DNA from 2 places in the Algoriphagus namhaensis genome. Region 1 is predicted to be linked to the other one. Evidence: riboswitches for the same ligand, from Rfam matches in the RefSeq annotation. Region 1 holds a riboswitch; the other holds the start of a gene.
What was found. A riboswitch is a leader RNA that binds a small molecule or an ion and turns the genes downstream of it on or off. The one in region 1 is predicted to bind S-adenosylmethionine.

Region 1 (4,465 bases):
ATCGAGCATTTGATTGGCATCGGCAAAAAGCTTCTTGGCTTCAGAACCAACTACAGGATCTTCCAAGATTTTTGGATACTTCCCACTCAGCATCCAAGTGCTGAAAAACGGGGTCCAGTCGATATACTTTCGCAAAACTTGCATATCCAGCTCTTCAAGAACCGTTTTTCCAAGTGCTTTGGGCTTGACTGGAGCGTAATTTTCCCAGTCTATCTCGACAGGGTTCTCCTTGGCCTCGTCGTAGGAAATTAGCTGTTTGACTGATTGCTTGGCTTCATGAGCTACTCGAAGCTCAGCATAAGTTTCTTTAATTTGCTTGTGGTATGCGTCTTTAGTTTCAGGGCTAATGGCTTCACCGGCAATAGGGACGGATTTACTCGCATCAGTCACATGAACCACGGTTCCTGAATACACCGGATCGATTTTTACCGCCGTATGAATTCTGGATGTGGTGGCTCCTCCTATCAATAATGGGATTTTCAAGCCTTGACGTTCCATTTCGGATGCTACATTGACCATCTCATCGAGGGAAGGCGTGATTAGACCGCTCAATCCGATGATATCAACTTTGTTTTTTATCGCTTCGTCGATGATCCTTTGGGCATCTACCATAACCCCTAAATCGATGATTTGGTAGCTATTGCAGGCCAATACCACGCCTACGATATTTTTCCCAATGTCATGCACATCACCTTTTACGGTAGCCATCAGAATTTTTTTCAAAGAGCTTTCCTCTTGCCCTTCTTCCGGCAAAGGCATAAATGGCTCTAAATAGGCCACCGCTTTCTTCATCACTCGGGCAGACTTCACCACTTGAGGGAGGAACATTTTCCCTTCACCAAATAGGTCTCCCACTACATTCATCCCATCCATCAGCGGGCCTTCGATCACTTTAAGCGGATTGACTAATTCTAGTCTTGCCGCCTCGGTATCCTCTATGATGTAATCCAAAATCCCTTTGACAAGCGCATGTTCGATTCGTTTTGCCACTGGGTCAGATCGCCAAGCCTCGTTTGCAATTTCTTTTTTACCTGTAGATTTTACAGTCTCAGCAAAGTCCAAAAGCCGCTCTGTAGCATCCTCCCTTCGGTCGAAAAGCACATCTTCCACTCGCTCCAAAAGGTCCTTGGGAATGTCATCATATACCTCCAACATCGTAGGGTTCACAATTCCCATATCCATCCCATGCTTGATGGCATGATAAAGGAAAGAGGCATGCATGGCTTCTCGGACAGGATTATTTCCCCGGAAAGAGAAACTTACATTACTCACACCTCCACTTACTTTTGCACCAGGAAGATTGGCTTTGATCCATTTGGTCGCTTCGAAAAAATCCACCGCATTCTTTCTGTGCTCCTCCATTCCTGTGGCCACAGGGAAAATATTAGGATCAAAAATTATATCGTCAGGATTAAACCTGGCCTTCCGCACCAAAAGGTCATAGCTGCGTTTACAGATTTCGATTCGTCTCTCGTAGGTATCCGCCTGTCCGTCCTCATCAAAGGCCATCACCACAACTGCAGCTCCAAATTTCTTGATGGTTTTGGCCTGCTGAAGAAATTCTTCCTCACCATTTTTGAGCGAGATTGAATTCACGATTCCTTTGCCCTGCACACATTTAAGTCCCGCCAAAATGATAGACCATTTCGAACTATCAATCATAATCGGGATTCGAGAAATTTCAGGCTCAGAAGCAATCAAATTTAAAAATTGAGTCATAGCGGCTTCCCCATCGAGCATTCCTTCGTCCATACAGACGTCAAGAATCTGCGCTCCCCCTCGCACTTGGTCCAAGGCCACTTCCAGTGCCTCGTCATAATTTCCTGAAAGAATCAACCGTGCAAATCGCTTCGAACCAGTTACATTAGTTCGCTCACCGATATTCACAAAATTCAGTTCGGGTGTGAACACCAAAGGTTCTAAGCCAGATAGCTTTAATAGGTTTCTAGTCTCCATCACATTCAATCGGCTAAAATATTTTCTTGAGATTCAAGGCTCCGTGGGGCATAGCTTTCGGCCATTTTGGCTAGAGCTGAAATATGATCAGGAGTAGTCCCGCAGCAGCCCCCGAGAATATTCAGCAAACCATCTTTTAAAAATTCATGCACTTGATCTGCCATTTCCTTGGCATCTTGATCATAGGCCCCAAATTCATTGGGAAGTCCGGCATTTGGATAGGCACTCACATAGAAGGGAGCTTTTTGAGCTAGCACTTTAAGATAGGGTCGTAGCTCCTTTGCACCGAGAGCGCAGTTGAGTCCTACGGAAAGGAGTGGTACATGGCTTACGGAAATCAAAAAAGCTTCTGTGGTTTGCCCGGAAAGAGTTCTACCCGAAGCATCCGTAATGGTACCTGAAATCATTATTGGAATCCCTCCTTCTTTGGGATCCAAGGGGATATTTCTTTCTTCAAAAACCTCCTGAATTGCAAATAGCGCTGCTTTAGCATTAAGGGTATCAAAAATGGTCTCCACCAAAAGTATATCCACTCCCCCATCCAAGAGACCTCTAGTCTGCTCCTTGTAGGCATCTGCTAGTTGATCGAAAGTCACCGCTCTAAACCCAGGGTCATTGACATCCGGTGAAATTGACGCCGTTCGGTTGGTGGGTCCCAAAGCTCCAGCTACAAATCGAGGTCGTTTCGGAGTTTGGGAGGATACTGCGAGTGCCACTTCCTTAGCGAGCAAAGCAGATTGGAAATTGATTTGATAAGCTAAGTCAGACAAATCATAGTCCGCCTGAGCAATGGATGTCCCACTGAAGGTATTCGTCTCAATAATATCAGCACCAGCATCCAGATATTCTTGATGAATTTGCTTGATGATTTCAGGTCTGGAAAGGGACAATAGATCATTGTTACCCTTGAGAGGCTTGTGATGATTTGCCAATGCGGGAGTTCGAAAATCCTCTTCTGTCAGCGTATATCGCTGAATCATGGTACCCATGGCACCATCGAGGATAAGAATTCTTTTGGCTAATTGTGCTAGAAGTAAGTCCGTTCTGTTTTGCATAGTCTATAAAAGCTTAATCGAGCAAAACCACGGAAAAAAGTAAATCTACTTCTCCGCTCATCTGTTTCCGGATTCATCCGGAATGGGAGTTAGCACCTTGTTTACAGGTTGCTAAGACGTCAAAGGGCCCTTCCCTCGGTCTTTCTCGATAAGCTCACCAAAGGTAATACCAAATCGATAAAAAACCACCTAACTCGCAATTAAGAATTTAGCCATCAAATTATGGGCGGATTCCGACACTTATATTCCAGTAGGGTGCGGCCATAAAGCCAGCCATTCCGAGCTCGGCAAGTTTGAAATTTGCCAAGGGCAATTCATATCCCAATGAGGTGCTAAAGACCAAATCGAACAGCTTACCGTCTTGAACAGGTAGCCCATACTCTAAAAACACCTCTGGCTTACCGAGTAATCCACCACTTCTCAAATAGCCATCAAAATCTCTTTGCTCCAGCAACTCAGGAAAATCAGGTTTGGAATTTTGGGTAATGGTGTAGCGAATATTGCCATAGCCTAGGCCCGCCAAAGCCCCAAATGCAAAGTTTTTTACCTGAAAAACTTTCATTCCAGCATCTGCATAGACTCTCAGACTGTTTAAACTATGAGATTGAAAATCACTTGCTGCTCCATCCATGGCTAGATTGTATACCTCCAATCCATAAAGCAACTTCTCAGTCTGACCGAGAATTTTGACACCTAGATTCGAGGGCCTTCCTTCCAATGGATTGAGACCGGCTTCCACCAATTGTCGGTTAAATTTATCAGGCTTCGAGAAATGAAAACTATTAAGCAGGTAAAAGGTGATACTCGCGTCCTTATAGAAAAAATTACGGTCAGGAATGGTGATTCCTGCTCCTAGACGAAGAAAAGCACCAGCTTGCGTGTTTTCAAAAGAAACTCCATTTAGGTCCCACTTCCCCTCAAATGGACTGAAGGAATAACCGAACTTCCCAATCAAAGAAACTGATTCTTTTCGACCAGGAATAGGGAAATCATATGTGAGATGAAATCCTATTTCAGTTAAAAAATTCCCGTATTTCCCGCTCCCTTTTTGGATATCATTTTCCCTAAGTATAAAGCCTTCGGCTGGATCTTGGAGAAAGGCATTCAATTGATCCGGCTGCTCTGAGGGGAGCATCTGAAAATTCAGGTAGCCCACTCCTAAAGACATATAATGGATCAACTGAAATTTCGATTCTTCGGTAAAGGAATATCCAACATTGATCAAAGCTCTGGAGGTACGGTAGTCGATTCTATAGTCGTCCAGTTGCCCTCTTCCTCCATGGTTTTGATACAATTCAAAACCAATAACCAAGTCATTCAAACGTGTCTGTGCTCCCAACCCAAAGGTTTGATACCGGTTGGGAAGTCCAGAGATTCCCCGATCTGAGAGTAGCTGATCAAATTGATTGAGTTTGGCCGTAGAAGTACCTCCTAGCACGTACAGAGTACTCCTC
Region 2 (4,465 bases), 580 kb from region 1:
GAAGAGCAGGTCTGAATTTACACCCACGGCTAATACTCTTGCCTTAATTTCTGAAAGTGCTTTTGCGCTACCCCCTCTTTTTCTTCCCAAATCATGACTATCCATGGTTTTGCTCAGTAGCCAATAGGAGAGCGCATTGAATCTCTTTGCCAATTTTTCTCCTTGATATCTCAAATACGAAGACGCTTTGAATCGATCCAGTTTTTCTTCCGTATCTGATTGTTTTCGTTGAAAATCCTTGGGGTGTCTGTAACTCAACATGGCAATGGCCCGAGCAGTTTTTAAGCCTACCTGACCAGCATTTGGAATCTCTTCGCCCCAAGTCACATCAGACTCGATGCTCATACGCTGAGTCTCATTAAAGCCTATGGTCCAAGGTGATGTTTTCGCCGTACTGGCTAAAACGATGAGGTTTTTTAGACTATCACCCAGTTCCCAAGCCCACTCTAATGCAACCTGTCCACCCAAAGAGCCACCTATGAGGGTATGAATCTTCCTAATCCCAAGATGTAAACGAAGTCGCTCCAAGCTTGAGGCGAGATCTCTTGTGGTTAGTTCGGGAAACTCATAAAAAAAGCTTTTATCCGAACCTGGTTTTTTGCTCAAGGGATTAGTAGATCCATAACATGAACCCAAGAGGTTTGCACAAATAATGAAGTCTTTTGCGGGATCATAAAATTTATCCTCACCAATTAAACCACTCCACCATTCTGCAGCGTTTGAGTCACCTGTCAATGCGTGTACTATCCAGATGACATTGCCCCCATCAGGAGCAATCTCACCATAGGTAGTATACTGAATATCAAATTCTTCAAGCCTTTCACCAGACTCTAATTCTAGCTCTTCTGCAGAATGAAATATTTCCTGTTTCATTGGAATCAACGCCACTTGACTTTGTAAATTCATTGATCAATTAAAGTTTTGAAAAAGCTTGGGTAAGATCATTCTTGATATCCTCCACATGCTCGAGCCCAACGGATAATCTTAAAAGGGTGGGAGTCACTCCAGCTGCCAACTGCTCGGCATCGGAGAGCTGTTGATGTGTGGTGGCTGAAGGCTGAATAATCAAAGTTTTTGCGTCACCCACATTCGCTAAATGAGATATCAGGTCAAGATTATTAATGAAGGAAGATGTGGTTTCTTTATCGCCTTTCAGGACAAACGAGAGTACACCACCGAAGCCATTTCGCAAATACTTTTTGGCCAAATCATGGTAAGGTGAAGAGGCAAGACCAGGATAGTTTACCTTTTCAACTTTCGGATGATTTTCAAGCCATTTGGCTATTTCAAGGGCATTATCAACCGTTCGCTGTACTCGCAAGGAGAGCGTTTCAATTCCTTGCAAAAGCAAAAATGAATTAAATGGACTTAACGCTGGACCAAAGTCTCGTAATCCTTCAACTCGCGCACGGATGGCAAAAGAGATGTTTGGTAGACCTAGTGGGTTTCCTTCTCCAAACACTTCCCAAAAATTCAAGCCATGATAGCCTTCGGATGGCTCTGAGAATTGTGGGAATTTGCCATTTCCCCAATCGAAGTTGCCTGAATCTACAATGATTCCACCAATGGAGGTACCGTGTCCCCCAATCCATTTCGTAGCAGAGGAGGTCACAACAGCTGCACCATGTTCGATAGGGCGGAAAAGAAATCCACCCGCTCCAAAGGTATTATCCACCACCAAGGGTATGTCGTGCGCCTTGGCTACTGCCGCAATCGCATCAAAATCGGGGATATTAAACTCAGGATTCCCAATGGTTTCGAGATAGATCGCTTTGGTATTCTCATCAATTAATTTCTCAAAATCAGCTGGTTGTGGTCCTTCTGAAAACCGGGCTTCAATACCAAGGCGCTTAAAGGCGACCTTGAATTGATTGTAAGTACCACCATAGAGATAGGAGGAAGACACGAAATTATCACCAGCACCCAAAATATTATTTAGTGCTATAAACTGGGCTGCTTGACCTGAAGCCGTCGCAACTGCCGCTACACCACCTTCAAGGGCGGCTATCCGCTTTTCGAAGACATCCGTTGTGGGATTCATGATTCGCGTGTAGATATTTCCAAATTCCTTTAATCCAAAAAGATTGGCGCCATGTTCGGCTGAATTAAAGACAAAGGATGTGGTCTGGTAAATAGGAACTGCTCTTGAGTTCGTGGTTCCGTCTGGTTCTTGTCCAGCATGAAGCTGAAGTGTGTCAAAATGATAAGTAGACATTTTTTATGGGGTTTATAGGTTTATGTGATACAAAGAGATTGTTAAAAAGCAGGGCATAGCCTGAGAAAGCCAAAAATGAAGCTTCAGGGGCATTGCAATCGAATTACGAAGTGTTGATTGGGTACTTGGGTAGAAAATCCTATTCATCGTCACAAAGAATTTATAGTTCCAAATAAGACCATCTTATTTGGCAGGAATTGGCACCTTGGATTTTCCAGGTTGCCAGAGGGTCATCGAGCCTGTCTCTTACCTCTTCTTTATAAATCCTTGCGCAAAAATCCGCGAAAGGATGAAGCAAATAAAAAGGGGATTACTTTAAAATCAAAGCAAAACCCAGCAAATTATTTTTTTAGCCTATGAAATTAAAGCCTTAATCGAAGAATCAATTTTCTGAAAATCAAAGGATTGAAGGGCTTTGTCCATTTTTCTTTGGATTTCTTCCAATCCAAGATTTCCGATACTCCCTTCATGCGTATGCTTCAATTCGTTTTGATTGGGAGCGAATTCTCCGCGCTCAATAGCTCTTCCCACTTGCTTATAAGCATCGCGAAAAGGTGTGCCCTGAAGAACCAATTCATTCACCACTTCCACAGAGAATAGATGTTTGTAAAACTCATCCTGAAGAATATTTGATCGGACCTTGATGGACTTTAGCATAAAAGTAGTCATCTGAATACAATCCCGAATCTGTGAAATCGCCGGAAAAATCTCTTCTTTCAATAGCTGTAAGTCGCGATGGTAACCTGTGGTCGTATTGGTCAAGAGGAGGGTTACGTTAGCTGGAACTCCTTGAATTTGATTTGTTTTGGCTCGAATTAATTCGAAAACATCTGGATTCTTTTTATGTGGCATAATGCTGCTTCCAGTCGTCAGCTCATCCGGAAATGAAATAAATCCGAAGTGTTGGTTCATAAATAAGCATACATCAGCAGACAGACGATTTAGAGTCCCCGCAAGGCCTGAAAGTGCAAATGAGATGGTTTTTTCGGTTTTTCCTCTACTGTTTTGAGCGTTAATGACGTTTTGATGAAGCTCTGCAAAGCCCAATAAGTCTGCCGTCATGCTTCTGTTTAGCGGGAAACTTGATCCATATCCTGCAGCAGAACCTAAGGGATTTTTGTTAGAAAGATCAAATGCCGCTTTAAGAAGACCCAAGTCTTCGGTAAGGCCTTCGGCAAAAGAGCTGAACCATAAACCAAAGGATGAAGGCATGGCAAGCTGGGTATGCGTGTATCCTGGCATGAGGTCATTCTTATGCTTTTCGGACAATTTGAGTAAAAAATCAAAGAGCTCACTTGTATCTTCCACAATTTCACGAATGCCAGCCCGATAGAAAAGCTTGAGATCTACAAGGACCTGATCATTTCTACTGCGTCCGCTGTGCAATTTTTTACCTACCTCACCAAGACGCTCGGTGAGAAGAAATTCCACTTGCGAGTGAACATCTTCTACGCCTTCAGGGATTTGAAATTGCCCTTTTTCGATTTCGAAATAGATATCCTTCAATCCTTTCTGAAGTTCCAGGTTTTCTTCAGCAGTGAGTAAACCAATCGAAGAAAGCATTTGCGCATGAGCCATAGAGGCAATCACATCAAAAGGCGCAAGTAGCTGATCAAACTCCAAATCCCGGCCAACAGTAAACTTTTCTACTTCCTTAAGGCTAGTTTTATCCTTTTGCCAGAGCTTCATGCGATTTTGATTTTAAAAGATTGAAATACATTTCTAAGATGTTGACGTAGTTGGTAATTCCCGAAGAAATCTCCTCAACGTAAATAAATTCATCGGCCATATGCGATCTTGCTGAGTCTCCAGGGCCAATTTTTACAGAAGGATAGGGGATGAGTGCCTGATCTGAAAGGGTAGGACTTCCATATTTTTCAATACCTAGGTTATCCAAGACCTTCTGAATTAGGTGATCTTCTGGGAGAAATGATGGCTGCAGCCGCATAGATCTTGGAGTCAACTCAGATTTTAATTTTGAACTCAATTCAACAAATGCCTCTTCCAAAGTATAGGCGTCAGTGAGCCTTACGTCTAGTACAAATTTGCATTGATCTGGCACGACATTATGTTGTTCTCCTGCTTGGATTACGGTTGCCGTTACCTTGGATTTGCCGAGGAATGGCGATTCTTTTTGAAATTCAAACCCGCGAATGGTCTCTAAATCTTCAAGAGCCTCATAAATCGCATTGACGCCTTCGTTTCGAGCCGCATGCCCTGCCTTTCCATAGGTGATTGCATCAATTACCA

Region 2: linked by a shared signal. The riboswitch ahead of ACFOSV_RS13115 (O-acetylhomoserine aminocarboxypropyltransferase/cysteine synthase family protein) and the one ahead of ACFOSV_RS15755 (homocysteine S-methyltransferase family protein) in region 1 are both predicted to bind S-adenosylmethionine.

Annotation. Positions count from the first base shown of each region.
Region 1 is NZ_JBHRZS010000007.1:1,685,204-1,689,668, forward strand. It holds gene metH (methionine synthase) at 1-1,956, opposite strand, end outside; gene ACFOSV_RS15755 (homocysteine S-methyltransferase family protein) at 1,962-3,011, opposite strand; SAM riboswitch class I at 3,066-3,166, opposite strand; gene ACFOSV_RS15760 (hypothetical protein) at 3,232-4,465, opposite strand, start outside.
Region 2 is NZ_JBHRZS010000007.1:1,107,562-1,112,026, forward strand. It holds gene ACFOSV_RS13110 (homoserine O-acetyltransferase family protein) at 1-906, opposite strand, end outside; gene ACFOSV_RS13115 (O-acetylhomoserine aminocarboxypropyltransferase/cysteine synthase family protein) at 914-2,215, opposite strand; SAM riboswitch class I at 2,373-2,481, opposite strand; gene argH (argininosuccinate lyase) at 2,570-3,904, opposite strand; gene ACFOSV_RS13125 (M20 family metallo-hydrolase) at 3,882-4,465, opposite strand, start outside.